DNA from 2 places in the Streptomyces sp. NPDC046805 genome. Region 1 is predicted to be linked to the other one. Evidence: predicted binding sites of a transcription regulator. Region 1 holds the regulator's gene; the other holds the start of a gene.
What was found. Region 1 encodes HrcA, which represses chaperone genes, less so after heat shock. Its sites were predicted from a motif close to TTNGCACTCNGNNNNNCNGAGTGCNAA; they were not measured.

Region 1 (14,508 bases):
CGCAGCGCCGCCGGGTCCTGTCCGGTGACGGACTGCACCTTCCGCCACCAGGCGCCGATCTCCGACCATCCGGGGGCCGACAGCGAGCCGCCGAACTCCTGGACGGACAGCGCGGCCGTCAGTCCCGCGAAGGCCAGCCGGTCCGCCAGCGGCCAGCCGGCCAGCGTGCCGGTGACGAAGCCCGCCACGAACACGTCCCCGGCCCCGGTCGGGTCGAGGGCCTCGACGGCGATCGCGGGCACCTCGGCGGCCTCCCCGGTCCGGCGGTCCACGGCGTACGCGCCCTCCGCGCCCAGGGTCACCACCGCCACCGGCACATGCCGGGTCAGCGCGTGCGCCGCCGTGCGCGGGCAGTCGGTGCCGGTGTAGCGCATGGCCTCCTCGGCGTTCGGCAGGAAGGCCTCGCAGTGCTCCAGGTCGGGCAGCGCCGCCAGGTCCCAGGCGCCCGTGTCGTCCCAGCCGACGTCGGCGAAGACGCGGGTTCCCTCGCTCGCGGCGTGGGCGATCCAGTGGGCGCTCACACCCGGTGTCAGGGAGGCGACGGCGGCACGCGCGCGGGGCGGGCAGGCCGGCGCCGGTTCCTCGGGGGGCGGCTCGTGGCCGTGCGAGACCATCGTCCGCTCCCCCTCGTACGCCATCGAGACGGTGACCGGCGAGTGCCAGCCGGGCACCATGCGCGACGGGGACAGGTCGATGCCCTCGCCCCGCTTCAGCGCGTCCCAGCAGTACTCGCCGTAGTGGTCGTCGCCGAAGGCCGCGGCGAGGGAGGTCTTCAGGCCGAGGCGGGCCAGAGCGGTGGCCATGTTCGCCACGCCTCCCGGGCTCGACCCCATGCCCCGGGCCCAGGACTCCGTCCCGCGCACCGGGGCGCAGTCGAGCCCGGTGAAGATGATGTCCAGGAAGACGGTGCCCGTGAGGTAGACGTCCCAGGGCGGGTCGTCCACCGTGCGCAGGGCGTCCAGGGGGTCGATGTGGGTCTGGTCCTGGCGGGGCGGCGCCTCCAGGACGTACTCCGGCCCCTGAAGTGCGTGTGTCGGCTTCTCTCCGGCGGCATCGGACGCGGTCACGGTGCGCTCCCTGACGTGGTGCGGATCCGGCCAGTGTGCATCCGGCCTACGAGAACGTGTACGCCTCGACCTCGGCGAGATACCGCGCCCTGCGCTCCTCGTCGTCCTCCAGGAAGGAGGCGAGGAAGGAGTTGCGGGCCAGCTCGCGCATCTGCTCCTTGGTCAGCCCGAGGGCGTCGCGCACGGCGTGGTAGTTGTCGGCGACGTAACCGCCGAAGTAGGCCGGGTCGTCGGAGTTGACCGTGCAGAGCAGACCGGCGTCGATCATCGCGGGCAGCGGATGCTCGGCCAGGACGTCGACGGCGCGCAACCGCACGTTGGACAGCGGGCAGAGGGTGAGCGGGATGCGCTCGCGCACCAGCCGCTCGACCAGGGCCGGGTCCTCCAGGCAGCGCAGGCCGTGGTCGACGCGCTCGACGCCGAGCACGTCGAGGGCCTCGGTGATGTACTCCGGCGGCCCCTCCTCACCGGCGTGCGCCACGCGCCGCAGTCCGAGCGCGGCGGCGGCCTCGTAGACCTCGCGGAACTTCACCGGCGGGTGGCCGACCTCGGCCGAGTCCAGGCCGACGCCGGTGATGCGGTCCAGGTAGGGCTTGGCCGCCTCCAGAGTCTGAAGCGCCGACTCGGCGGACTCGTCGCGCAGGAAGCACAGGATCAGCTTGGTGGAGACGCCGTGGTTCTCCCCGCTGCTACCGAGCGCCCGCCACAGCCCCTCGACGACCGTGCCCATCGGCACACCCCGCGCGAGGTGGGCCTGCGGGTCGAAGAAGATCTCCGCGTGCCGCACGCCCTGCGCGGCGGCGCGGGCGAGGTAGGCGTTCGCGAGGTCCTCGAAGTCCTGCTCGGTGCGCAGGACGGCCATGAGCTCGTAGTACAGGTTCAGGAAGGACTGGAGGTCCTCGAACTGGTACGCCTTGCGCAGTTCGTCGGTGTCCGCGTACGGCAGCTTCACGCCGTTGCGCTCGGCCAGCCGGAACGCCAGCTCGGGCTCCAGGGTGCCTTCGATGTGGAGGTGCAGTTCTGCTTTGGGGAGGGGCATCAAAGCATCGTACGGGCGTTTTACCGACGCTTCGGTACCGGCACTCGCTGCAGGTCGTACGCCACCGTCAGCTCGCCCTCGAAGCCGGCCGCCCGCGCCTGCCGCTCGAACTCGGCCGGATCGGAGTAGCGCTGACTGAAGTGGGTGAGGACGAGGTGGCGCACCCCGGCGTCCCGGGCCACCGCGCCCGCCTGCCAGGCCGTCAAGTGACCGTACTCGTCTGCGATTTCGAGGTCCTCGTCGAGGAAGGTGGACTCGATGACGAGCATGTCGCTGCCCTCGGCGAGCGCGTGCACCCCGTCACACAGCCTCGTGTCCATGACGAACGCGAACCGCTGCCCGCGCCGCACCTCGCTGACCTCGTCGAGAGTCACGCCCCCGAGCGCCCCCTCGCGCTGGATCCGGCCGACGTCGGGGCCCTTGATGCCGTGCGCGGCGAGCCGTTCGGGCAGCATGCGGCGCCCGTCGGGCTCCACGAGCCGGTAGCCGTAGGACTCGACGGGGTGGGACAGCTTCCTGGCCTCCAGGGTGTACGACGGGGTCACCGCGAGGTCGCCGTCGGCGTCGACCGGGGCTTGGGTGAGCGCGACCGTCTCGCGGTAGGCGGTCGCGTACCGCAGCCGGTCGAAGAAGCGCTGCCCGGAGCGCGGGTAGTGGGCGGTGATCTCGTGCGGCACCCTGTCCAGGTTGATCCGCTGGATGACACCGGCCAGGCCCAGCGAGTGGTCGCCGTGGAAGTGCGTGACGCAGATCCGGTTCAGGTCGTGCGCGGCGGCCCCGGCACGCAGCATCTGGCGCTGCGTGCCCTCGCCGGGGTCGAAGAGGATTCCCTCGCCGTCCCAGCGCAGCAGGTAGCCGTTGTGGTTGCGGTGCCGGGTGGGAACCTGGCTGGCGGTGCCGAGGACCACCAGTTCACGGACGGACACGGCGACTTACCCGGGGGGCCACTGCATGCCGCGGCCGCCGAGGACGTGCGCGTGGGCGTGCCAGACGGTCTGGCCGGCACCGCTGCCGGTGTTGAAGACGAGGCGGTAGCTCTCCAGCTTGTCCTCGTCGGCGACCTCCCGCGCCTCGCGCAGTATGTCGGCGGCGACGGCCGGTTCGGCGGCGGCGAGTTCGGCCGCGTCCCGGTAGTGCACCTTCGGGATCACCAGGACGTGGGTGGGTGCCTGGGGGTTGATGTCCCGGAAGGCGACGGTCGTCTCCGTCTCACGGACGATGGTCGCCGGGATCTGTCCTGCGACGATCTTGCAGAACAGGCAGTCCTCCTGCGGCTCCCCTGCCATCAGGCCTCCTCACACTGGATGATCCGGTACGGGTGCATGGTAGCGAGGGTGAGGGGAAACCAGCCCGTCCGGTGTGCGCGGAACCCCCGCACGGTCACGGCAACTCGGGCGGCGTCTTCGCCGGCGTCGACTCCAGCGAGGCCAGCGCCAGCGAGATCGCCTCGTCCAGCTGTGTGTCCCGGTCCGCCGCCCAGTCCTGCGGTCGCATCACCACCTCGACGTCGGGGTCCACCCCGTGGTTCTCCACGTCCCAGCCGTAACCCTCCAGCCAGGTGGCGTACTTGGGCTGGGTGACCTGTGTGCCGTCGACCAGCCGGTACCGGTAGTCGATGCCGATCACACCGCCCCATGTGCGCGTGCCGACCACCGGCCCGATGCCCAGGGCGCGGATCGCCGCGTTGACGATGTCGCCGTCGGAGCCGGAGAACTCGTTGGCGACGGCGACCACGGGCCCGCGGGGCGCGTCCCGCGGGTAGCTGGCGGGCCGCAGCCCGCGCGGCACGTCCCAGCCGACGATCCGCCGGGCCAGCTTCTCCACGACGAGTTGGGAGGTGTGCCCGCCGCGGTTCTCCCGGACGTCGACGACGAGTCCCTCACGGGCGACCTCGATGTGCAGGTCGCGGTGGATCTGGGCCCAGCCGGGGGCCTGCATGTCGGGCACGTGGAGGTAGCCGAGCCGGCCGCCGGAGCGCTCGTGGACGTAGGACCGCCGGCCGGCGACCCACGCGTGGTAGCGCAGGGGCTCCTCGTCGGCGACGGGCACCACCACCGTGTGGCGCAGGTCGCCGCCACCGGCGGGCGAGACGGTCAGCTCGACCGGCTTTCCGGCGGTGCCGACGAGCAGCGGACCCGGTCCGGTCACGGGGTCGACCGGGTGCCCGGCGACCGCCACGATCGCGTCCCCGGCGCGCACCGCGACACCGGGCGCGGCGAGGGGGGCGCGGGCGTTGGGGTCGGAGGTCTCCGAGGGCAGGATGCGCTCGATGCGCCAACTGCCGTCCGGGTGGCGGGAGATGTCGGCGCCGAGCAGGCCCTGCCGGGCCCCGTCACCGTATGGGCCGCGCGGCTGGACATAGGCGTGCGAGGTGCCGAGTTCGCCCTGCACCTCCCACAGCAGGTCGACCAGGTCGTCGTGGGTAGCGACGCGCGCGAGGACGGGGCGGTAGCGGTCGAGGACGCCGTCCCAGTCGACGCCGCCCAGGTCGGGCCGCCAGAACTGGTCGCGCATGATGCGCCCGGCCTCGTCGTACATCTGGCGCCACTCGGCAGCCGGGTCGACGCTCTGCCGCACCCGGGTGAGGTCGACCGTGACGCTCGTGTCGCCGTCGTCGTCGGGGGCGGCCCGGCGGTCGCCGGGTACGACCCTGAGCCGGCCGTCGGCCCACAGCAGGACGCGCTTGCCGTCGCCGCTGACCTCGAAGTGGTCGGCGTCGGCGGCGAGATGCTCCACCCGTCGCTGGGCGAGGTCGTAGCGCTCCAGCTCTGTCTTGGGGTCCGGGTCGTCGGGGGTGGCGCGGGAGGCGCCGAGGACGCCGCGCACCGGGTGCCGCAGCCACAGCACGCCGTCCTTGGCGGCGCGCAGGTTGGAATAGCGGGCGGCCTCGACCGGGAAGGGCACGATCCGGTCGGCGAGGCCCTCCAGGTCGACGCGGGTCGCGGGGGTGCCCTCGCTGTCGGGGGTCTCGTCCCGGTCGGGTGTCTCGAAGGGGCGGCCGTGGCGCTGCGGGCCGAACGGCGAGGGCGTGGTCGCGGCCAGGGTGATCAGGTGCGGGCGGTCGCCGACCACGAAGGCCAGGTCGAAGACGTGCTCGTCGTAGACCGGGTCGAAGGAGCGGGTCGACAGGAAGACGAGGTGCTTGCCGTCGTGGGTGAAGGCGGGCGCGTAGTCCTGGAAGCGCAGCGGGGTCGCCTCGGTGACCGACAGGTCGGTGGTGTGGGCGATGCGGAGCTGGGACAGGGGGCGCGGGCCGGGGTGCGCCCAGGCGAGCCACGCCGAGTCGGGGGAGAAGACCGGCCCGGAGACGTTGCCGTCCTCGCTGCGGTCGACCTCGCGCACCTCGCCGGTCTCCCGTTCGACGAGCAGCAGCCGTCCGTCGTGCGCGGCGACGGCGGCCCGGCTGCCGTCGGGTGCCATGGCCAGGGCGAGCACCCGGCCGAGCTGTCCGGCGGCGAGGCGTCTGGGGATCGCGCCGGGGGCGAGGCCGGTCGCCGGGGCGAACTCCAGGGCGTCGTCGCCCTCGGCGTCCGTCACCCACACCACCCATTCCTCGCCGTCGGCGCGGAAGGTGCGCGGCAGCCGGGCCCGGACGTCGGGCCGGGCGGCGAGCGCGCGGGCGGGTCCGGAGCGGTGGGTGACCCAGTGGACGGCGCCGCGCACACAGACCGCGCTGCCGCGCGCGGTGTGGCCGGGGGACGCTGCCCCGAACCAGCGTGCCGCGTCCACCGGGTACGGCTGCAGGTCGACGCGCGATCCGCCCAGCCGGATGTCGAGCCGCCGGGGCTCGGCGCCCTCCAGGTCGTCGAGCAGCCACAGTTCACCGGCGCTCGTGTACACGACACGGTGGCCGTCGGTAGCGGCGTGCCGGGCGTAGAAGCCGTCGAGGGGGGTGTGGCGGCGCAGGTCGGATCCGTCGGCGAGCGAGGAGTAGACGGCGCCGGTGCCCTCGTGGTCGGACAGGAAGCCGATCCTCCCCCAAGATCTCGGCTCCGCTCGATCAGGGGGGACCATCCCCACCCACATCGGGTACTCGATGTTCCCGTCCAGCTCCTCGTGCAGCCGTACGAACTCCCCGGATATCCCGGCACCTTCACCGTCGCGGACGTCCCTGTCGATCCACAACTTGCCCGCCGTACCGCCCCGGTAGCGCTTCCACCAGGCGGCCTCGCAGCCCATCGGCGCGGACAGCAGGACCGTGGACGGCCCGAACGCGACGTCGCCGACGGGCCCGTAGGGCAGGGTGGTCGCGGGGCCGCCGTCGAGCGGGACGGCGTGCGCCCAGGTACGACGCAGGCTGGGCTGGCCCTGGGCGCTCAGCGCGAGGACCTCTCCGTCGGGGGTCCAGCCGCACACCCGGGTGCCCCAACTCCCCCAGTACGTCAGCCGATTGGCGGGTCCGCCGGTCACCGGCGCGATGTGCACCTCGGGGGCGCCGTCGCGGGTGGAGGTCCAGGCGACGGTCGTGCCGTCGGGTGAGATGCGGGGCTGGGTCACGGGCACGTTGTCGGCGCTGACCCGCCAGGCCCGGCCGCCGTCGAGGGGCGCGAGCCACACGTCGTCCTCGGCGGTGAAGGCGACCAAGTCGCCGTGCAGATGCGGGAATCGGAGATACGAGGCCGACCCCGTCGCACCCGACGCCCCGGCCGAACCCGTCGCTGTGGCCCCAGTCATCCGGTCACCCTACGCACCGAACCGCGCCCGTGGACCCGGTTCCGATCACTTGCCCTCGACCGGCCAGCACTGGGGATCACCCTTGCACCAGACGGTCCGGGTGACGGTCACGGTGACGGTGGGTCCGGGCTGCCCTCCGCCCGGAGGCCGGTGGGTGGCGGGCGGGCTGAAGCCCGGGCCGGGGGTCGCGTCGCAGTTGCCGAGGCCCCGGACGTGGAACCACTCCTTGCCGCCCACCTCGGCGGTCAGATCGCCGCGCACGCACGCCCCGCCGACGGCCCGGGTGACCTTGCCGGTGACGGTGATCTTGCGCCCGTCCTTGGTCTGCCCCTGGCAGTCGACGGAGACGGCGGCCGTCTCGGAGGGCGACGGCGTACGTGTGGAAGTGGCGGCCCTGCCGTAGTCGCCGGTGCAGCTGAGCCAGCGCACGTCGACATGCTTCCGCTGAAGCTCCGCCGTCGCGGTCCGGTCGGTGGTGTACGCCACCGTCACGGAGTTCACATCCCCCGCCTTGCAGCCCGCGAGCGTGCCGACGGCCAGCACGCCGATCCCCGCCACGGCCGCCGCCCGCGTCCCGCGCGACCGGCGCCGAATGCACCTCGATGCCCCCATACAGGGCAGCGTGCCACCGACCCGAGCGGGGCGGTAGGGCACATACGGCCACTCACGCGTTCGGGCGCATCACCCTCGCGTGGCATCAGCCGCGCAGCAGCAGCCACTCCTGGAGCTCCACGAGGTTGCCCTCCGGGTCCTTGAGATGGGCGACGCGCATGCGGTCCGTCAGCGGGGCCGGGCCGTGCACGAGGACGCCGCCGCGCGTGGCGATCTGCTCGCAGTAGGCGTCGAGGTCGTCGACGCGCAGCACGACCAGCGAGCGGTGCCCGGTCGCCGTGTCGCCGAGTTCACCGAGCAGCTCGGCCATCATCGCCCGGTCCTGCAGGGCGATGCCCGCGGAGCCGGCGGCGGGACTGAACTTCTCGTACGGCCCCTCGGTCGCGCCGGACTGCGGCCTCAGGCCGAGGATCTCGGCGTAGAAGCGGTAGCAGGCGGGGAAGTCGGTGACGAGCAGGCGGACTTGGGCGAGTTCCATGAGGTTCGCTTCCCGTTCTCAGTCCCAGCGGCCGGTACGGCCCAGGAGCAGCGCCGCCGCGGCGGTTCCCGCGGTCGATGTGCGCAGCACGCTACGCCCGAGAACGTAAGCCTTGGCCCCCGCCTCCTGGAAGACCGCCAACTCCTCGGTGGACACGCCGCCTTCGGGGCCGACGACCAGCACGATCTCGCCCTCGGTGGGGAGTTGGGCGGTGGCGAGCGGTTCGCTGACGGTCTCGAAGTCGGAGTGGAGCACGGCGGCGAAGTCGGCGCGCGCGAGAAGTTCGGCCACCTGCTTGGTCGTTGCCGCGTCCGCGACCTCGGGGAAGCGGACCCGGCGGGACTGCTTGCCGGCCTCGCGGGCGGTGGCCCGCCACTTGCCGAGCGCCTTCAGCCCACGCTCGCCCTTCCACTGGGTGATGCAGCGCGAGGCCGCCCACGGCACGATGGCGTCGACGCCGACCTCGGTCATGGTCTCCACGGCGAGTTCGCCGCGGTCGCCCTTGGGCAGCGCCTGGACGACGGTGATGCGCGGGGACTCGACCGGCTCCTCGCAGACCTCGCGCAGGTCGACGACGAGCCGGTCCTTGCCCTCGGTGCCGGTCACCTCGCACTCCGCCCAGCGCCCGGCGCCGTCGGTGAGGACGACGGCCTCCCCGGGCTGCAGCCGCTTCACGGAGACCGCGTGCCGCCCCTCGGGGCCGTCGAGGACGTACGGTCCGGCGGCGCCCTCGGGGAGGTGTTCGACGACGAAGACGGGAGCGGTCATCGGGCACCGCCTCCGGCCGTCAACGCCGTCTGAGCGGCGGCGAGTTCACCGGCGAGCACATGGACCAGCTGTCCGGCGGGCAGGTCGCGGGCCAGCCGGTGGCCCTGCCCCGCCCACAGCGCCATGCCCTGCGCGTCGCCGGCCTTGGCGGCGGCCTTGCGCAGCGGCGAGGTGAGGTGGTGGATCTCGGGGTAGGCGGCGGGGGCGTACCGGCCGTGCTCGCGCAGGAACCGGTTCACCAGGCCGCGGGCCGGGCGGCCGGAGAAGGCCCGGGTCAACTCGGTACGGGCGAACAGGGGGTTGGTGAGCGCCTGCTTGTGCAGGTCGCTGGCGCCGGACTCGGGAGTGGCGAGGAACGCGGTGCCGAGCTGGGCGGCGCTCGCGCCCGCCGCGAGGACGGCCGCTATCTGGCTGCCGCGCATGATGCCGCCGGCGGCGACGACGGGGATGTCCACGGTCTCGCGGATCTGGGCGACGAGGGAGAGCAGCCCGATGCCGATGCCGGCGCCGTCGTTCTCCGGGTGGTCGCGGTGGGTGCCCTGGTGGCCGCCGGCCTCCACGCCCTGGGCGATCACGGCGTCGGCGCCGGAGCGCCGTACCGCGAGGGCCTCCTCGACCGTGGTCGCTGCGGCCAGGACGAAGGTGCCGACGCGGTGCAGGGAGTCGACGACCTCGCGGCTCGGGACGCCGAAGTGGAAGGAGACCACCGGCACCGGGTTGTCGAGGAGCACGGCCAGCTTGACCTCGTAGCCGTCGTCGCGGCCGCTGTCCGGGTCGCCGAGCTCGGTCCCGTACCAGGCGGCCTCGCCGGACAGCTGGTGGGCGTAGACGCCCACCGAGGCGGCGTCGGCGTACTCCGGCTGCGGCATGAACAGGTTGACCCCGAAGGGGCGGCCCGTGAGCCCTCGCAGCTGCTTGATCTCCTGGTACATACCGTCGGCGGTCTTGTACCCCGCGGCGAGGAACCCGAGGCCGCCCGCCTCGGACACGGCGGCGGCGAGCCGCGGGACGGAGACGCCGCCCGCCATCGGGGCCTGCACGATCGGATGAGGGAAGAGATCGGTCAGTGCGGAGGACATGACGGCATGTTGTCACGTCCTCCGAACAAGTCCGAATCGGGCCGTCCCTTGGCACAGACCCCTGTCGGGCGGGGCGGATCAGCGCCCGTTGAAGGCGTCCTTCAGCCGCGAGAACAGCCCCTGCCGACCCGGCTGACTGTGCCTGCCCGGGGAGCGACCCCCGGACCCCCGGCCGCACCGGCCGCTCGCATCAGCGACCGTTGAACGCATCCTTCAAGCGCGAGAACAGCCCCTGCTGACCCGGCTGGAACTGGCCCTGGGGCCGCTCCTCGCCGCGCAGCTTGGACAGCTCGCGCAGGACGCGCTCCTGCTCGGGGTCGAGCTTGGTCGGGGTCTGGACCTCGACGTGGACGATGAGGTCGCCCCGGCCGCCGCCGCGCAGGTGCGTGATGCCCCGGCCGTGCAGCGGGATCGACTGGCCGGACTGGGTGCCGGGCCGGATGTCGACCTCCTCCATGCCGTCCAGCGTCTCCAACGGCACCTTGGTGCCGAGGGCCGCCGCCGTCATCGGGATCGTGACCGTGCAGTGCAGGTCGTCGCCGCGCCGCTGGAAGGTCGAGTGCGGCAGCTCGTGGATCTCGACGTACAGGTCGCCGGCCGGACCGCCGCCCGGCCCGACCTCGCCCTCACCGGCGAGCTGGATGCGGGTGCCGTTGTCGACACCGGCCGGGATCTTGACGGTCAGGGTCCGACGCGAGCGGACCCGGCCGTCGCCGGCGCACTCCGGGCACGGCGTGGGGACGACCGTGCCGAAGCCCTGGCACTGCGGGCACGGGCGCGAGGTCATGACCTGGCCCAGGAAGGACCGGGTGACCTGCGACACCTCGCCGCGGCCGCGGCACATGTCACATGTCTGGGCGGTCGTGCCCGGCGCGGCGCCCTCACCGTTGCAGGTGTTGCAGACGACCGCCGTGTCGACCTGGATGTCCTTCGTCGTGCCGAAGGCCGCCTCGTCGAGTTCGACCTCCAGCCGGATCATCGCGTCCTGGCCCCGGCGGGTGCGCGAGCGCGGCCCGCGCTGCGACGCCGTGCCGAAGAACGCGTCCATGATGTCCGAGAAGTTGCCGAAGCCCCCGGCTCCGAAGCCACCCGCACCCGCGCCCGCACCGGCTCCGCCGGCCTGCGAGAGCGGGTCGCCGCCGAGGTCGTAGACCTGCTTCTTCTGCGGGTCCGACAACACCTCATAAGCGGCGTTGATCTCCTTGAACCGCTCCTGGGTCTTCGGATCCGGGTTGACGTCCGGGTGCAGCTCGCGGGCGAGCCTACGGAAGGCCTTCTTGATCTCATCCTGCGACGCGTCGCGACGCACGCCGAGAACGGCGTAGAAGTCCGTGGCCACTTACGACTCCGCCAGGATCTGTCCGACGTACCGTGCCACTGCGCGTACCGCTCCCATCGTTCCCGGGTAATCCATGCGGGTCGGTCCGACCACGCCGAGCTTGGCGACTGCCTCGCCGCCCGAACCGTAGCCCACCGACACCACCGAGGTGGAGTTGAGTCCCTCGTAAGCATTCTCGTGCCCGATGCGCACGGTCATGCCCGAATCCCCGGCCTCTCCAAGCAACTTGAGGAGCACGACCTGCTCCTCCAGCGCCTCGAGCACCGGACGGATGGTGAGGGGGAAGTCATGTCCGAAGCGGGTCAGATTGGCGGTACCGCCGATCATCAGCCGCTCCTCGTTCTCCTCGGCCAGTGTCTCCAACAGGGTGGAGAGCACCGCCGAGACCGTACCGCGATCCTCGACCTCGAAGGCATCCGGCAGGTCCTCCACGAGACGGGGGACGTCCGTGAAGCGCCGGCCCGCGACCCGGCTGTTGAGCCGGGCCCGCAGATCCGCCAGGGTCGCATCACCGCAGGGCGCCGGGCAGTCAACCATCCGCTGCTCGACCCGGCCGGTGTCCGTGATCAGCACGAGCATCACCCGCGCGGGCGCGAGGGACAGCAGCTCCACGTGCCGCACGGTCGAGCGGGTCAGGGAGGGGTACTGCACGACGGCGACCTGCCGGGTGAGCTGCGCGAGCAGCCGTACCGTACGGGCCACGACGTCGTCGAGGTCCACGGCCCCGTCGAGGAAGTTCTGGATCGCGCGCCGCTCGGGCCCGCTCATCGGCTTGACGCCCGCGAGCTTGTCGACGAACAGCCGGTAGCCCTTGTCGGTGGGGATGCGCCCGGCGCTGGTGTGCGGCTGGGCGATGAACCCCTCGTCCTCCAGGGCTGCCATGTCGTTGCGGACGGTGGCCGGGGACACCCCGAGCCGGTGCCGCTCGGTGAGCGCCTTCGAGCCCACGGGCTCCTCGGTGCCGACGTAGTCCTGGACGATGGCGCGCAACACTTGGAGTCTGCGTTCGCTCAGCATCGCGCTCACCTCCGGAAGTCGTCGTCCCCGTTGCCTGTCACCTGGCACTCTGTGCATACGAGTGCCAACGTTCCCCGGCCAAGTGTACGGCCGAGGGGTACGGCACAGGCAAGGCCGGTCGTCGCAGCGCCACGCCCGGTACGGGGCTCACCGCTAGCGTCGCGGTATGACGGTGACTTGGGAAGAGGCCGGGTGGGAGCGGGTGGCCACGGGGGTCGGCCGGTGCCGCCTGCCCGGCTGGGACTGCACGGCGGGGCTGGTGCTCGGCGAGGGCTCGGCGCTCGTCGTGGACGCGGGATCGAGCCTCGCGGAGGGGGCGCGGATCCGCGCGCGGGCGCAGGAACTGGCCGGCCATCGTGTGACCCATCTCGCTCTCACGCATCCCCACTTCGACCACGTCTTCGGCGCGGCGGCGTTCCCGGACGCGGAGGTGTTCGCGGCGGTGGGCATGGACACGGCGTTCGCGTACGAGCGCGAGGAGCTGCGCCGGGACGCGATCCGGGGCGGCCTTCCGGCCCCTCACGCGGAGGAGGCGGCCGCCGCCCTCGCCCCGCCCCGCCACCTGGTCTCCGGCGAGTGGACGCTGGACCTGGGCGGCGGCCGCCAGGCGCTGCTGGCGAACGTGGGCCCGGGGCACACGGCGTACGACCTGGCGATCCTGGTCCCGGGAGCGGCTCCGGGCGACCGGGAGGTCGTCTTCTGCGGCGACCTGGTCGAGGAGTCCGGGGAGCCGCAGGCGGGCCCCGACGCCGTACCGTCGCAGTGGCCCGCGGCCCTGGACCGGCTGCTGGCCCTGGGCGGCGAGGACGCGCTGTACGTACCCGGTCACGGAGCGGTGGTGGACGCGGAGTTCGTGCGCGGGCAGCGCGACGAGCTGGCGGCGCGTTTCGGCGTGTCGCCATGATCACCCAGGCGCTTCTCCTATCGTCATCCGAATGCGCCCGCCCGTCTCCGGCCACCACCCTTCCAACGAGGGCCCTTCGGGCCCGCGCCTCCGTCCGTATTCCTCCGACCTGACCCCGCCATGGAAGAGGCCGAAACCCGTCCCTGAGGTCCCGGCGGAGCCCGGCCTGGTGGTGGAGGAGCCCGGCACCGGTTTCTGCGGCGCGGTGATCCGCTGCGAGGCGGGCACGGTGACCCTGGAGGACCGCTTCGGCAAGCACCGCGTGTTCCCGCTGGCGCCGCGGGGCTTCCTCCTGGAGGGGCGCGTGGTGACCCTGGTGCGTCCGTCGTCCTCGGCTCCGCCACGTCCCGCCCGTACGGCCTCCGGTTCGGTCGCCGTCCCCGGCGCCCGGGCACGCGTGGCCCGCGCCGGGCGCATCTACGTCGAGGGCCGGCACGACGCGGAACTGGTCGAGAAGGTGTGGGGCGACGACCTGCGCATCGAGGGCGTGGTCGTGGAGTACCTGGAGGGCGTCGACGACCTGCCGTCGATCGTGGCCGACTTCGCACCGGGTCCGGACGCACGGCTGGGCGTCCTGGTGGACCACCTGGTGCCGGGCACGAAGGAGTGGCGCATCGCGCAGTCGGTGACGACCGAGCACGCGCTGGTGGTGGGCCACCCGTACATCGACATCTGGGAGGCGGTGAAGCCGTCGTCCCTGGGCATCACGGGCTGGCCGCGGGTGCCGCACGGTCAGGACTGGAAGACGGGGGTGTGCCGGGCGCTGGAGTGGCCGGAGAACACGGGGGCGGCCTGGCAGGGGATTCTGGGGCGGGTGGGGTCTTACAAGGATCTGGAGCCGGAACTTCTGGGGCGGGTGGAGGAGTTGATCGATTTCGTTACGGATAGCGGTGGGGCTTGACGCCGGGGAACGTTCCGAAGTCCCCGGTGTCCAGTTCGAGCCCCAGAACCTCCAGCGGGAGCGGGTCACCGAACTTCGTGACCTGTTGCACCTGGTAGTCGGCGCGCTCTCCCTCTCCGACGGGCTTCGTCAACAGGACGCACTGGGCCATGATCGGGTCGACGATGAGGTAGGCGGGCACTTTGCCGGCAGCATAGATCGACCGCTTGACTTCGTAGTCTCGCGCGACACTGGTCTTGGAGACGACCTCAACGACCATCGTGATCAGCGAGCACGGCAGAAGTCGGCCTGAACCTGGCATGGCTTCGCGCTCCAAGACCACCAAGTCCGGCACCGGCTCGCTGGCCTCGTCGAGGATGTCGACGTCCTGGGTCTGGAGACGGGCCCATCGTTTGCGCGGAATCTGGTCCAACACCTCTTCGACGATCACGTTGTGCACCAGATCAGGGCTGGCCATCATCACGATTTCCCCCCGGAGAAGCTCGACTTTGACACCCTCGGGAGGCTCGAGCTCCTCGAACAACTTGGTCATCCCGCGCTCGTCCACAGCGGTCATCTCCGTGACCCTCCATATCCGCCGCGTACTGTCGGCGGCAGCCTACGAATCAGGTTAGGGACCGAACCGGCGTT
Region 2 (14,508 bases), on a different contig from region 1:
AGAACGAGGAGCGGTCCGCCCGGCTCGCCGAGCGCGCCCTGACCGAGGCCGGCGTCCCGGCCGGGAAGGTCGCCGAGGTCGCCCGTCTGGTCCGGCTCACCGTCACCCACGACCCGGCCCCCGACGACCGCGACGGCCAGGTCCTGTGCGACGCCGACCTCGCGATCCTGGCCGCGTCCCCGTCCGCGTACGCGGCCTACACCGCGGCCGTCCGCGAGGAGTACCACTTCGTCCCGAACGACGCCTTCCGGGCGGGCCGCGGCGCGATCCTGCGTCAACTCCTCGACCTGCCCAGGCTGTTCAGAACGCCGTACGGCGAGGCGAAATGGACGGCGACGGCCCGCTACAACATGGCCTCCGAGCTGGAAATGCTGTCGACCCCGACAGACCCGGCCGCATAGGGTGCGCCCCATGCGTGCATGGGGTGGGGACCAGGTGGAGGAGGCCGTCGCGGACTGCGTGGCGGTGCTGGGTACGGCGGCGGACCGGGACTGGGACGCGGTGAAGGCCGGTCGCCTGGAGTGGAGTTGCGCCACCACGGCGTTCCACATCGCCGAGGATCTCGTCGCCTACGCCGGCCAGCTGGCCGGACGCGCCCAGGACGACTACGTGCCCTTCCAGATCACCCTCGACGAAGGCACCGGCACCACGGGCCTGCTGCAGGTGATCGAGACGGGCGGCGCCCTGCTCGCCGCCGCCGTCCGCACGGCCCCGCCCGAGGCGCGCGCCTTCCACCCGTACCCCTTCCGCAGCGCGGACCGCGAGGGCTTCGCCGCGATGGGCATCGCCGAGGTGCTGCTGCACACGCACGACATCGCCGTGGGCCTGGGGCTCGCATACGCCCCGTCCGACGAGCTCGCCGAGTCCGTCCTGATGCGGCTCTTCCCGCACGTCCAGCCCGGCCCGGGCCCCTGGCGGACGCTGCTGTGGGCGACCGGCCGCGGCGAACTGCCCGGCCGCGCGCCGGTCACCGAGTGGCGCTGGACGAACAACCTCGTCCTGCCCGCCGACCGCCTCACCCTGGTCGGCGTCCGGCCCGCCGCCGCCCGCGACCTGCGCCTGGACGGCGACGGCGGCTTCACGTGGGTCGACGGCGGCCCGTACGAGGGCACGCGGGACGCCGCCGGGATGGTTCTGAAGGCGTACGACGGGGGCGTGCACCGACCCGAGTTCGGGGTCTTCGTCCTCGTCCGGCACGAGGACGGCCGCGCCGTCGGCGCCATGGGCTTCCACGGCGCCCCGGACGAGGAGGGCCGCGTGGAGCTGGGCTACGACCTCGCCGAGGCGGCCCGCGGCCGGGGCTACGCCACCGAGGCCCTGCGCGCGCTGTCGCGGTGGGCGCTGGCACGGGACGACGTACGGAGCATGTTCGCGACCATCGCGCGGGACAACACCGCGTCCCGGGCGGTGGTCTCACGGGCCGGCTTCCGGCAGGCGGGCGAGGACGAGGAGCACCTCGTCTACGAACTGCGGCCCGGCACTCCCTGACCGCGTACCACACGTCCCTTGGGCCTGCGCAGCCCCGAGTCGTGCAGCAGCCGCACCACCTCGCGGCTGCTGACCTCGACCGCCCCGGCGGCCACCGCGTCCGCGTATCGGTGCGAGGGAAGGTCGTAGTGATCGCGCTCGAAGGCCCGCCGCGGCACGTCCAACCCGGCGGCGAACAGGTGAAGTTCGTCGTACGAGACGTCGCTCACGAGATGCGACCACAGGCGCCCGTGGCCGGGCCAGGCCGGGGGGTCGATGTAGACCGTCACGGGCGCCTCACGAGAACGAGTTCCCGTCCGCGCCCCCGTCCGCGTCGAAACCCGTCGCCTGCCCCAGCGAACCGACCGCCGCGACCTTCACGCCCGCCTTCCCGCACACCCAGTGCGGGTCGGGCCCGAGCTCCGGCTCGACGTCCAGCGCGTGCGGGTCGCCGGAGCCGCACACCGGGCACAGCGGCCAGCGCCCGTACCGTTCGAGGAGGGCGTCCTGCACGTCCTGCGCGACCAGTCCCGCCACGAACCCGGCGCCGTCCGGCCACTGCTCGACCCACCAGCGTCGCTGGACGACCGCGTCCTCGACCAGTGAGACCACGTCCGCGTGGGCGACATCGCCCGCGACGAGATCGGCGAGCACGAGGGCGCGCGCATGGTGCAGCGCTTGTTCCAGGGGACTTACGGGCTCCATGGTCCCATTGTGCGCGCTCTTGACCCCGACGCCGAGCCGAAAATATCTTTCATACGTGACCCAGGACGTGAAGGAAATTTTCGGACCCGGGAACGCTCCCCCGGCGCCCGCCGCCCTTGCCGCCAAGGTGCGCACCCTCGCCCCCTCCATGACCCGCTCCATGCACCGCGTCGCCGAGGCCGTCGCGCACGACCCGGCCGGCTGCGCCGCCCTCACGGTCACCGGCCTGGCCGAACTCACCGGCACCAGCGAGGCCACGGTCGTCCGCACCGCCCGCCTGCTCGGCTACCCCGGCTACCGCGACCTGCGCCTCGCCCTGGCCGGCCTCGCCGCCCAGCAGCAGTCCGGCCGCGCGCCCGCCCTCACGACCGACATCGCGGTCGACGACCCGATCGCCGACGTGGTCGCCAAGCTCGCCTACGACGAGCAGCAGACCCTCGCCGACACGGCCGCCGGCCTCGACACCGCGCAGCTCGGCGCGGCGGTCGCCGCGCTGGCCGGGGCCCGGCGCACGGACGTGTACGGCATCGGCGCATCGGGCCTCGTCGCCCAGGACCTCACCCAGAAGCTGCTGCGCATAGGGCTGATAGCGCACGCCCACAGCGATCCGCACCTCGCCGTGACCAACGCGGTGCAGCTGCGCGCCGGGGACGTGGCGATAGCGATCACGCACTCCGGCTCGACCGGGGACGTCATAGAGCCGCTCCGGGTCGCCTTCGAACACGGGGCGACGACCGTCGCCATCACCGGGCGCCCGGACTCGCCGGTGGCCCAGTACGCCGACCACGTGCTGACCACGTCCACGTCCCGGGAGAGCGAGCTGCGGCCCGCCGCGATGTCCTCGCGGACCAGTCAACTGCTGGTGGTGGACTGCCTGTTCATCGGGGTGGCGCAGCGGACGTACGAATCGGCTGCGCCGGCTCTGGCCGCGTCCTATGAGGCCTTGGCGCACAGGCACCGGTCTGCTCCGCGATAGACCGTAGGACCGATCGTTGTGAGGATCTGCGGGTCCGTTGCGGCTGGTCGCGCCCACGCGGCGGAGCCGCAGATCGAAACAGTCCCGCGCCCCCAGGCGAGCCACAGCGCCCGTATCAAGAGGAAACCGGAGAGTGCCGCCCCCATGACCTCCACGTCCGACCCCCGTGATCTGCGCAGCGAGTTGGAGACCCTGACCACCGAGGCCTTCCGGCCCGAACTCGCCGAGATCGACCGGCTGCCCACCCTCGACATCGCGCGGCTGATGAACGCCGAGGACACGGCCGTACCCGCCGCCGTGGCCGAGAGGCTGCCGCAGATCGCCGCCGCGATCGACGCCGTCGCCGCACGCATGGCACGCGGCGGGCGGCTGATCTACGCCGGCGCGGGCACCGCGGGCCGCCTCGGCGTCCTGGACGCCTCTGAGTGCCCGCCCACCTTCAACACCGACCCCGCCCAGGTCGTCGGCCTGATCGCGGGCGGCCCACCGGCCATGGTCACCTCGGTCGAGGGCGCGGAGGACTCCGCGGACCTGGCCGTCAAGGACCTCGACGGGCTGGGCCTGACCCCCGACGACACGGTGGTCGGCGTCTCGGCCTCCGGCCGCACCCCGTACGCCATCGGCGCCGTCGAACACGCCCGCACCCTCGGCGCCCTGACCGTCGGTCTGGCCTGCAACGCGGACAGCGCCCTCGCGGCGGCGGCCGAGCACGGCATCGAGGTCGTCGTCGGCCCGGAACTGCTCACCGGCTCCACCCGCCTGAAGGCCGGCACGGCCCAGAAGCTGGTCCTCAACATGCTGTCGACGATCACGATGATCCGCCTGGGCAAGACGTACGGGAACCTGATGGTCGACGTCCGCGCCTCGAACGACAAGCTCCGCGCCCGTTCCCGCCGTATCGTCGCCCTGGCCACGGGCGCGACGGACGACGAGATCGAGACGGCCATCTGCGCGGCGGGCGGCGAGGTGAAGAACGCGATCCTCACCATCCTGGCCGGTGTCGACGGCCCGACGGCCGCCCGCCTTCTGGAGGAGAGCGACGGCCATCTGCGCGCCGCGCTGGCAGCGGCGACCGGCTGAGCCGCACCCTCGGGGAGTGCGCACACCGGACAGCAGGAACAACACGGACAGCATCGCCGCCGAGGCGATCCTCCCCCTCGTGGGCGGCCCCGCGAACGTCGTCTCCGTCGCCCACTGCATGACCCGCCTCCGGCTGGGCCTGCGGGACCGCGGCCTGGTCCGGGAGGAGGCGCTGCGCGCACTCCCCGCCGTGCTCGGCGTCGTGGCGGACGACGAGACGTACCAGATCGTCCTCGGGCCGGGCACGGTCGCCCGCGTCACCCCCGCCTTCGAGGCGCTGCTGACCGCCGCCGCCCCGGCCGCCGATCAACTGGCGGCCAAGGGCGAGGAGTTGAAGGCGGTCCAGCGTCGGCGCAACGCGACACCCGGCAAGATCCTGCTGCGCCGCATCGCGAACGTCTTCGTCCCCCTCATCCCCGCCCTCATCGGCTGCGGCGTGATCGCGGGTCTGGCCGGCCTCCTCACCAACCTCGGCTGGCTGCCGGGGCTCACCCCGGCCCTCACCTCCATCGCCTCCGGTTTCATGGCGCTGATCCCGGTCTTCGTCGGCTACAACACGGCGAAGGAGTTCGGCGGAACGCCCGTCCTGGGCGGGGCGATCGCGGCGGTCGTCGTGTACGCCGGGGTGGCGAAGGTGACGGTGTTCGGCATGGCCGCGGCCCCCGGCCAGGGCGGCGCGCTCGGCGCACTGGCGGCCGCGCTGCTGGGGACGTACGTGGAGAAGTGGTGCCGCGGCCGTCTCCCGGACGCCCTCGACGTCCTGGTCACCCCCACCCTCACCGTCCTGTTCACGGGCCTCGTCACGCTCTACGGCCTGATGTACGCGGCGGGCGAGCTCTCGGCGGCCATCGGCACGGCGGCGAACTGGCTGCTCGACAACACAGGAGTCCTCGCCGGACTAATCCTGGGCGGGCTCTTCCTCCCCCTGGTCATGCTGGGCCTGCACCAGGCCCTCATCCCCATCCACACCACCCTGATCGAGCAGCAGGGCTACACGGTCCTGCTCCCCATCCTGGCGATGGCGGGCGCGGGCCAGGTGGGCGCGGCCCTGGCCGTCTACGTCCGCCTGCGCCACGACACGTCCCTGCGTACGACGATCAAGTCGGCGCTCCCCGCAGGGTTGCTGGGCGTCGGCGAGCCCCTGATCTACGGCGTCTCCCTCCCCCTGGGCCGCCCCTTCCTCACGGCCTGCGCGGGCGGCGCGGCGGGCGGTGCCTTCGTCGGGTTCTTCTCGATGCTCGGCGACAAGGTCGGTTCCACCGCCATCGGCCCGTCGGGCTGGGCCCTGTTCCCCCTCCTGTCGGGCAACCGGAGCCCGGCCCTTGCCGCGGCGATCTACGCGGGCGGCCTGCTCACGGGGTACGTGGTCGGCTTCGCGGCCACCTTCTTCTACGGCCTGGCAGGGCTGTCGGCTCCCCGTGCGAAGCTGGACCCATGAACCACGCACAGCTGACCGCCCTGGGCCGGGCCCTGCGCCTGCTCGGCGAGCACGGGGAAGCCCTGACCGCCGACACGCCCGACGCGAGGCTGCACGAGGTCAAGGCGGACCTGAAGCGTGCCCTGGACCTGCTCGACGAGTCGGTGGCGACGTCGGCGCCCGCGACCCGCTGCCCCGAGCACCCGAACGGGCCGGTGGACAAGGACGCCCCGGACCTGTGCCTGCTCTGCGAGACCCGCCGCCGCACGGCCCGCCGCACCGCGGTAGCCGACACCTACGCCCGCCCCCGCACCCCGGCCGAGTCCCCCGACCGCACCCAGTCCCGCTACGGCCTCAGCGCCGACCGCCCCCAGCCCCAGCAGCGCTGGCTCCCGGAGGTCTGGAACGGCCAGTCCTGGCAGCTGTGCGGCACCCCACGCCGCGACCGCCAGGAGGCCGAGCGCTACCTGTCCGCCGAGCGCCGAGCCCCCCGCTCGGGCATGGCCTACCGCCTGGTCCACGAGTTCACCGACTACGAGGTGCTGCGCGTCTGGGGCACACCGGTGCGGGTGGACATCGAGCCGATGGGGAACCTGTAGAGGTCGGCCGTCAGGTGGACGGAGTGCCGCGGAAGACCTCGGCCACCGTCGTGTTCGCGACCACGACAACAGCCATGACCACTGCGGCCACTGGATGATCGACCCCGTACAGAGCCACCGCCCCACCGCCCAGCACCACCGCCTTGACGACGAGCACGAGCGGCAGCCGCGGGCGCAACCGCGCCCTCGGCGCCGCGAACAAGGACCACAGGACGATCGCCAGGGCGGGGATTCCCAGGCCGAGCAAAGCGTGCAGGACCGCACCGCGGCCGACGGTGAACCCCCACCACCCCAGGCAGCCCAGCGCCGCCAACTCCAGCAGGAACGCCAGCAGTTCGTTGGCGACGTACCACGACCGCTCGTCGATCACGGCCTCGGCACCCGGATCTCTCGGCATGACGTCCCCTCACTGCGTCGGCAAGGCACAGCATGACAAGGGCGACCATGTCCGGCCTACACCGTTGCCCGATGAGTTTCTGCCGACCGCCAGGTCAGTACGGGCATGACTGCCATGAACAAGCCGCCAGTTGTCGCCCGCTCCAAGTGGCTGGCCTCGATCGACTCCCTGCGCGCCCGGGAGAAGGCTCACACCCGGGAGGGCGATGCGATAGCCGCTGCACGACGACGGCTGCCCATGACCGAGGTCGACCCGTCGACTCCGCTCGTCGGAGCCGACGGGAAGGTCCCCCTGATCGACGTCTTCGAGGGCCGTACCCAGCTGTTCGCGTCGTATCACATGTGGCACGACGGCCGCCCCGCCGCCGACCAGTGCGAGGGCTGCACCTTCTTCACCGGCTCGGTCCGCGAACTGTCCTGTCTGCACCAGCGCGACGTCACTTTCGCCGCCTTCTGCCAGGGCCCCTTCGAGGAGTCCGACCGCTACCGCCGCTTCATGGGGTGGGACATGCCCTGGTACTCCGTGCCCGTCGAGTCGCACGAACGGCTCGTCGCCGGCCGCCACTTCGGAATGAAGGCGTGCTACCTGCGCGACGGGGACCGCGTCTACGAGACGTACTGGACCACCGGCCGAGGGGTCGAACCCATGGCGCCGTCCTACGGCATCCTCGACATGACCGTCCACGGGCGGCAGGAGACCTGGGAGGACTCCCCGGCGGGCTGGCCGCAGCCGTATGAAACCCGTGGCCAGCAGTTCCGTATGAACGGACGACCGACCGCGCAATGGTCCCGGATCGCCGCCGGGCACGACGACGAACTCCACGGCGAAGAACCCGGCACGGGCGGCTCGGGCTGCTGCGGCTGACCCCGGACAGCGCGTGGGTGGCACCCCATCGACCCCGGGGTGCCGCCCACGTACAGACTCACGTACCGAGTGACGTCAGCTCAGCGAGCGCAGCGCCCCCGCGTCGTAGGCCGCCAGCTCGTCGAACCGTCCGCCCAGGACCTTCGCCGCCCACTGCGGGTCCTGGAGCAGGGCGCGGCCGACGGCGACCATGTCGAACTCGTCGCGCTCCAGGCGGTCCAGGAGGTTGTCGATGTTGGCCGCCGGGGCGCCCTCGCCCGCGAAGGCCTGGATGAAGTCGCCGTCCAGGCCGACCGAGCCGACGGTGATGGTGGGCTTGCCCGTCAGCTTCTTCGTCCAGCCCGCGAGGTTGAGGTCCGAGTCCTCGAACTCGGGCAGCCAGTAGCGGCGGGTGGAGGCGTGGAAGGCGTCGACGCCGGCCGCCGCGAGCGGGGAGAGGAGCGCGTCCAGCTCCTCCGGGGTCTCGGCGAGGCGGGCCTTGTAGTCCTGCTGCTTCCACTGGGAGTAGCGGAAGAGGACCGGGAACTCGGGGGAGACCGCCGAGCGGACCGCGGCCACGATCTCCGCCGCGAACTTCGTACGGGCCACCGGGTCGCCGCCGTACGCGTCCGTGCGGCGGTTGGTGCCCGCCCACAGGAACTGGTCGACGAGGTAGCCGTGGGCGCCGTGGATCTCGACGCCGTCCATGCCGATGCGCTCCGCCGCGGCGGCGGCCTCCGCGAAGGCGGCGATCACGTCGTCCAGGTCCTGCTGGGTCATGGTCTTGCCGGTGGGCTCCGCCCCCTCGGCGGCGAGGCCGGACGGGCCGACGGCGGGGGCGCCCGGGAACGGCGAGGTGTCGCTCGCCCGGTCCGTGATGCCGACGTGCCACAGCTGCGGCACGATCGTGCCGCCCGCCGCGTGCACGGCCTCGGCGACCTTCGACCAGCCTGCCAGCTGCTCCTCGCCGTGGAAGCGCGGGACGCGGCCGCTGAATCCCGCCGACTCGTGGCCGACGTAGGTGCCCTCGGTGACGATCAGACCGACGCCCGCGGCGGAGCGGCGGGAGTAGTACGACACCACGTCCTCGCCGGGGATGCCGCCCGGGGAGAACTGGCGGGTCATCGGGGCCATCACGATGCGGTTCGGAACGGTCAGGCCGTTCACGGAGACCGGGCGGGACAGGATCTCTGCTGCGCGGGTCGCGGCGGGGGCAGTCACGGCAGGGGGCTCCTCGGGAAGGGTTCGGTCAGCCGGGCATTCCAGACAGTATGTGCGCACGCATTTACCGTCCCTCAGCATCAACCGGACCCTCTGGCATGACATTCCGCCGTCCCGCGATCCCCTCCTGTGACTCCGGCCACGTCCGAGGGCGGTACTCCCCCGCTGTCGCCGGGGAGTACCGCCCTCGCAAGAGAGAAAAAGGGGACGGCTACGGCTGTGCCGCGATGCTGCTCAGCTTGTGGGCGTAGAGCACCCGGCCGCACTGGGACGGTTCGACGAACCCGCCGCCCACGTACGGGTCGGTGGGATCGTCGTAGCAGCTCGGGTCCTCGAAGTTCTCCCGGTGCTCGGTGACCGACCACAGCAGCGGCGCGGCGCCGGTGGCGGTGCCGTGCTCGACGTACATGTCCTCAGGACCGACGGCGGTCGGGATCTCGTTGCCGTTGGTGAGCAGCGAGCCGCCGGTGATGGTGGCGCGCCAGAGGCTGCCGCTGTCGTAGAGGTGACTCTGGTTCAGATAGAACTTGCCCTGGTACTTCGCGGCGCCCTGGTTGCCGTCCTTGGGCAGGAAGTTGCCCCATGCGGAGACGTCACTGATGCCGCCGCTGCTGCTGATCTCGCCCGTCGTGCCGTTCAGCGGGATGCCGGCGATGCGGCCGGTGGAGGGCTTGGACTGGTTGCTGTGGTCCTTGTCCTGACCGGGTCGGCAGTACTCGCCCATGACCAGCTCGTCGGGGGTGGTGCTGCGGTCCAGGGAGAGGTACGAGTCCTTCGGGGCGCCGATGTCCTCGCACCAGGTGATCGACGTGCCGTCCTGGTACTTGTTCTTGTTGTACTGGGGCTGCGCGAACTTCCAGGTGGCGACCTGAGGCATCACATAGCGGTAGCCGTAGCTGTACCAGACGTTGTTCTGCCGGCCGACCTGGCGGGTGTCCTGGACGTTGCTGGTGAGACCGTCCTGCGTGGGGTCGTCGACGGTCGCGTCCTGGTCGGGGTTGAGGTCCATGATGTCGCGCATGTCGAAGACCCGGATGCCCGCCATGGTGTCCGCGACGTACAGGTAGTTGCCGTACCAGACCATGCCGCCGGCGTGGATGCCCTTCTGCAGCGGGTCCTCGTCGGCGTGCACCGCGTCGAAGGAGATGTGGTTGAAGCTGTTGTAGTACGGCCAGACCAGCAGGACATGGCGGTATTTGTTGGTGTCCGGGTCGAGGAAGGTGATGCGGACACCCTTCTCGTTGCAGGAGTCCGGCTCGCTGGACTGACAGACGCCGTCGCCCTTGGTGCCGTCGGGCCAGTCGTTGTCCCGTCCCGGGTTCCAGGCGTCGTACGACCCGACGGTGATCGGGCGCTTGACGCCCCAGTACTCGTCGTCCTGCGCGTCGGAGACTCCGCTGACCGCCTGCGGGATCCACTCCTTGGTGGTGGCGTCGTCGCTCTGCCAGCAGTACTTCGTGGTGGGGGCGAGCGGGGTGCCGCGGTCGCCGGATCCGAAGGGGTCGGTGGTGCAGTCGATGCCGGTGGTGGCGGTGCGGTTGGCCTGGGTCATCAGGTCCTGCACGCCCTGCTTGTAGAGGGCGGCGTCCAGGTCCGCGATACGGCCGCTGAGGTCGCTGCCCTGGATCATCTGGAAGTCGGCGGGGTCGGTGGAGCCGCCCGGAGCGCCGAAGGTGTGCGGGTGCATGACGGTGCCCGGGTCCGCGTAGTCGGGCTTGGGCTCCTGGGTCCAGGTGCTGTTGTGACCGTGCCGCGGTGCGTGGGAGGAGTGCCGGGCCTTGGGTGTGTGGTCGTCCGCGTGCGCGGGCGAGGCGAGACCGGTGGCGGCGAGAGCGATGAGGGCGCAGGCCGTCAACCATCTGTGTCGGGTGGGTAGTTGAACCACTGTCATCTCCGTGAGTCCAGTTGCGGATGAGCGGAACTGGTGATTCAACAGAGGACAGTTGTCATGGGCAAGGCAATAATGCGCCGAGGGCGGCACCCCCTGTCGTCAGGGGGTGCCGCCCTCGGCAGCAGTGGACCGGGTCCGAGCCGTCAGGCTCAGAAGTCCATGTCACCGCCCGGCATGCCGCCCGGAGCGGCCGCGGCGGCCTTCTCCGGCTTGTCGGCGATGACGGCCTCGGTGGTGAGGAACAGCGCGGCGATGGAGGCGGCGTTCTGCAGCGCGGAACGGGTCACCTTCGCCGGGTCGATGATGCCCTCGGCGATCATGTCGACGTACTCGCCGGTGGCGGCGTTCAGGCCGTTGCCGACGGGCAGGTTGCGCACCTTCTCGACGACGACGCCACCCTCCAGGCCACCGTTGACGGCGATCTGCTTGAGCGGGGCCTCCAGGGCGAGCTTCACGGCGTTGGCGCCGGTCGCCTCGTCACCCTCCAGGTCGAGCTTGTCGAAGACCGGGGAGGTCTGGAGCAGGGCCACGCCACCGCCGGCGACGATGCCCTCCTCGACGGCCGCCTTGGCGTTGCGGACGGCGTCCTCGATGCGGTGCTTGCGCTCCTTGAGCTCCACCTCGGTGGCGGCACCGGCCTTGATGACCGCGACACCGCCGGCGAGCTTCGCCAGGCGCTCCTGCAGCTTCTCGCGGTCGTAGTCCGAGTCGCTGCCGTCGATCTCGGCGCGGATCTGGTTCACGCGACCCTGCACCTGCTCGGCGGAGCCGGCGCCGTCGACGATGGTGGTCTCGTCCTTGGTGACGACGACCTTGCGGGCGCGGCCCAGCAGGTCGAGACCGGCGTTCTCCAGCTTGAGGCCGACCTCCTCGGAGATGACCTCGCCGCCCGTGAGGATGGCGATGTCGCCGAGCATGGCCTTGCGGCGGTCACCGAAGCCCGGGGCCTTGACGGCGACGGACTTGAAGGTGCCGCGGATCTTGTTGACGACCAGGGTCGACAGGGCCTCGCCGTCAACGTCCTCGGCGATGATCAGCAGCGGCTTGCCCGACTGCATGACCTTCTCCAGCAGCGGGAGCAGGTCCTTCACCGAGGAGATCTTGCCGTTGTAGATGAGGATGTACGGGTCGTCGAGGACGGCCTCCATACGCTCCATGTCGGTCGCGAAGTACGCCGAGATGTAGCCCTTGTCGAAGCGCATGCCCTCGGTGAGCTCGAGCTCGAGACCGAAGGTCTGCGACTCCTCGACGGTGATGACGCCTTCCTTGCCGACCTTGTCCATGGCCTCGGCGATGAGGTCACCGATCTGGGTGTCGGCGGCGGAGATGGAGGCCGTGGAGGCGATCTGCTCCTTGGTCTCGACGTCCTTGGCCTGGTCGAGCAGGGCGGCGGAGACGGCCTCGACGGCCTTCTCGATACCGCGCTTGAGGGCCATCGGGTTGGCGCCGGCGGCTACGTTGCGCAGGCCTTCCTTGACCAGGGCCTGGGCGAGCACGGTCGCGGTGGTCGTACCGTCACCGGCGACGTCGTCCGTCTTCTTGGCGACTTCCTTGACCAGCTCGGCGCCGATCTTCTCGTACGGGTCCTCGAGCTCGATCTCCTTGGCGATGGAGACACCATCGTTGGTGATCGTGGGGGCGCCCCACTTCTTCTCGAGGACGACGTTGCGGCCCTTGGGACCGAGCGTCACCTTGACGGCGTCCGCGAGCTGGTTCATGCCGCGCTCGAGGCCGCGCCGCGCCTCCTCGTCGAACGCGATGATCTTGGCCATGTGAAGTGGTCCCTCCAGGACTGGGGGTGATTACTTCGGACCGCGCCCGCGCCCGCGACGGACGGCTCGCCGGCCTTGTGGTTCCTTGCCCCACCCGGCCTGCGGGCCTCACCGACCCGGTCCTTCATTGTCACTCTCACCTTCAGAGTGCTAACGCCAATGATTAGCACTCGGCATGGTCGAGTGCAAGCGGCTATGAGGGTTTGAGGGCGGTTCAGCCACGCGCGGCGGGCGCGGCGGCCGGCCCCCGGCATGACGAAGGGCCCGCACCCAGCCGGGTACGGGCCCTTCGCGACAAGAACGTTCAGGCGGTGACGCGAACCATGTCGGCCTGCGGGCCCTTCTGGCCCTGCGAGATCTCGAACTCGACCCGCTGGCCCTCTTCCAGGGTGCGGTAGCCGTCCATCTGAATCGCGCTGTAGTGGACGAAGACGTCCGCACCACCGTCGACCGCGATGAAGCCGTACCCCTTCTCCGCGTTGAACCACTTGACGGTGCCCTGAGCCATGCCTAACTCCCCTATTACTGGCCCTTGCACAGATCCGCACTTCGCGGATCCGGGTCAGACCTCACCCCTCACGCTTTGGGGGCGTGCGCCGGAACGCGTCGACCGCGGCTGAATGTATCTGCCCAACTGCCGTCTGCAACAGGTCAATCGGACGAGAATTCTGGACGCGTACGATCCGGAATGTGGCGAGAATTCACCGAAATTCAGGGCAAGTCGGGCCCCACAAAAGGAACAAATGCCGCGAAGAGCGCGCGCAGTTTGGCTACTTCTCGTCAGGTGTGCGGCAAGAATCCATGGCTTGCGCCCCGGAGATCGGGAACGCGTTCCCCAACTGTACCGCGCTCAATCACGCTGAATTGCCCCCTCCGTTTCTCTCACGGAGGGGGCAATGCGACGCACCATCGGTAACCGGAGTTACCAAAGGTAATGATCAACCGCCGGCGACCGCCGGAATGATGGAGACTCCCGCGCCGTCCGGGGTCACGGTCTGAAGGCCCTGCTCGAAACGGACGTCGTCGTCGTTGACGTACACGTTGACGAAGCGGCGCAGTTTGCCCTGGTCGTCGAGGACCCGGGCGGCGATGCCGGTGTGGTTCTTCTCCAGGTCGGCGATGACGTCGGCGAGGGTCGCGCCGTCGGCGTTCACCTCGGCCTCGCCGCCGGTGTAGGTGCGCAGGATGGTGGGAATGCGGACGGTCACGCTCATGCGAGGCCAGCCTCTCGGAAGGAGTCGAGGTTCGGGCGGATGGTCGCGGTCAGCCCGGTGCCGGCCACCGCGTCCAGGGTCTTGAGGCCGTCGCCGGTGTTGAGGACGACGGTCGTCTTCGTCGGGTCGAGCACGCCGCTGTCGATCAGCTTGCGGGTGACGCCCACCGTCACACCGCCCGCCGTCTCGGCGAAGATGCCCTCGGTCCGGGCGAGCAGCCTGATGGCGTCCACGATCTGCTCGTCCGTCACGTCCTCCACCCCGCCGCCGGTGCGGCGCGCGATGTCGAGGACGTAGGGGCCGTCGGCCGGGTTGCCGATGGCGAGGGACTTGGCGATGGTGTCCGGCTTCTGCGGGCGGACCACGTCGTGACCGGCCTTGAAGGCCGTCGACACCGGCGAGCAGCCCTCGGCCTGCGCGCCGAAGATCCGGTACGGCCGGTCCTCGACCAGCCCGAGCTCGATGAGCTCCTTCAGCCCCTTGTCGATCTTCGTGAGCTGGGAGCCGGAGGCGATGGGGACGACGATCTGGTCGGGCAGGCGCCAGCCGAGCTGCTCGCAGATCTCGTACGCGAGCGTCTTGGAGCCCTCCGCGTAGTACGGCCGGAGGTTGACGTTGACGAAGCCCCAGCCCTCGCCGGCCGGGTCGCCGATCAGCTCGGAGCAGAAGCGGTTCACGTCGTCGTAGTTGCCCTCGATGCCGACGAGGTCGCCGCCGTAGACCGCGGCCATGACGATCTTGCCCTGCTCCAGGTCGTGCGGGATGAACACGCAGGAGCGGAAGCCGGCCCGGGCCGCGGCGGCGCCCACCGCACCGGCCAGGTTGCCGGTCGAGGAGCAGGAGAGGGTGGTGAAGCCGAAGGCGCGGGCGGCCTCCAGGGCCTGGGCGACGACGCGGTCCTTGAAGGAGTGCGTCGGGTTGCCGGA

Region 2: groL (chaperonin GroEL) is a predicted target of HrcA. The motif match lies at 12,532-12,558, and genes of this name have one in related genera.

Annotation. Positions count from the first base shown of each region.
Region 1 covers NZ_JBEYYC010000006.1:175,192-189,699, reverse strand. Annotated here, with positions in the region: gene ABZ910_RS09615 (PfkB family carbohydrate kinase) at 1-1,004, opposite strand, end outside; gene ABZ910_RS09610 (adenosine deaminase) at 1,114-2,106, opposite strand; gene ABZ910_RS09605 (ribonuclease Z) at 2,127-3,032, opposite strand; gene ABZ910_RS09600 (histidine triad nucleotide-binding protein) at 3,039-3,392, opposite strand; gene ABZ910_RS09595 (PDZ domain-containing protein) at 3,487-6,780, opposite strand; gene ABZ910_RS09590 (hypothetical protein) at 6,826-7,392, opposite strand; gene ABZ910_RS09585 (VOC family protein) at 7,478-7,870, opposite strand; gene ABZ910_RS09580 (16S rRNA (uracil(1498)-N(3))-methyltransferase) at 7,889-8,638, opposite strand; gene ABZ910_RS09575 (nitronate monooxygenase) at 8,635-9,717, opposite strand; gene dnaJ (molecular chaperone DnaJ) at 9,908-11,056, opposite strand; gene hrcA (heat-inducible transcriptional repressor HrcA) at 11,057-12,073, opposite strand; gene ABZ910_RS09560 (MBL fold metallo-hydrolase) at 12,240-12,977, shown strand; gene ABZ910_RS09555 (DUF3097 domain-containing protein) at 13,009-13,878, shown strand; gene ABZ910_RS09550 (Uma2 family endonuclease) at 13,856-14,434, opposite strand.
Region 2 covers NZ_JBEYYC010000014.1:166,247-180,754, forward strand. Annotated here, with positions in the region: gene ABZ910_RS17520 (hypothetical protein) at 1-401, shown strand, start outside; gene ABZ910_RS17525 (GNAT family N-acetyltransferase) at 412-1,488, shown strand; gene ABZ910_RS17530 (DUF4031 domain-containing protein) at 1,461-1,757, opposite strand; gene ABZ910_RS17535 (hypothetical protein) at 1,765-2,172, opposite strand; gene ABZ910_RS17540 (MurR/RpiR family transcriptional regulator) at 2,228-3,148, shown strand; gene murQ (N-acetylmuramic acid 6-phosphate etherase) at 3,293-4,228, shown strand; gene ABZ910_RS17550 (PTS transporter subunit EIIC) at 4,245-5,666, shown strand; gene ABZ910_RS17555 (hypothetical protein) at 5,663-6,244, shown strand; gene ABZ910_RS17560 (YrdB family protein) at 6,255-6,641, opposite strand; gene ABZ910_RS17565 (DUF899 family protein) at 6,747-7,505, shown strand; gene ABZ910_RS17570 (NADH:flavin oxidoreductase) at 7,581-8,705, opposite strand; gene ABZ910_RS17575 (hypothetical protein) at 8,917-10,590, opposite strand; gene groL (chaperonin GroEL) at 10,746-12,368, opposite strand; gene ABZ910_RS17585 (cold-shock protein) at 12,673-12,876, opposite strand; gene ABZ910_RS17590 (MoaD/ThiS family protein) at 13,307-13,582, opposite strand; gene thrC (threonine synthase) at 13,579-14,508, opposite strand, start outside.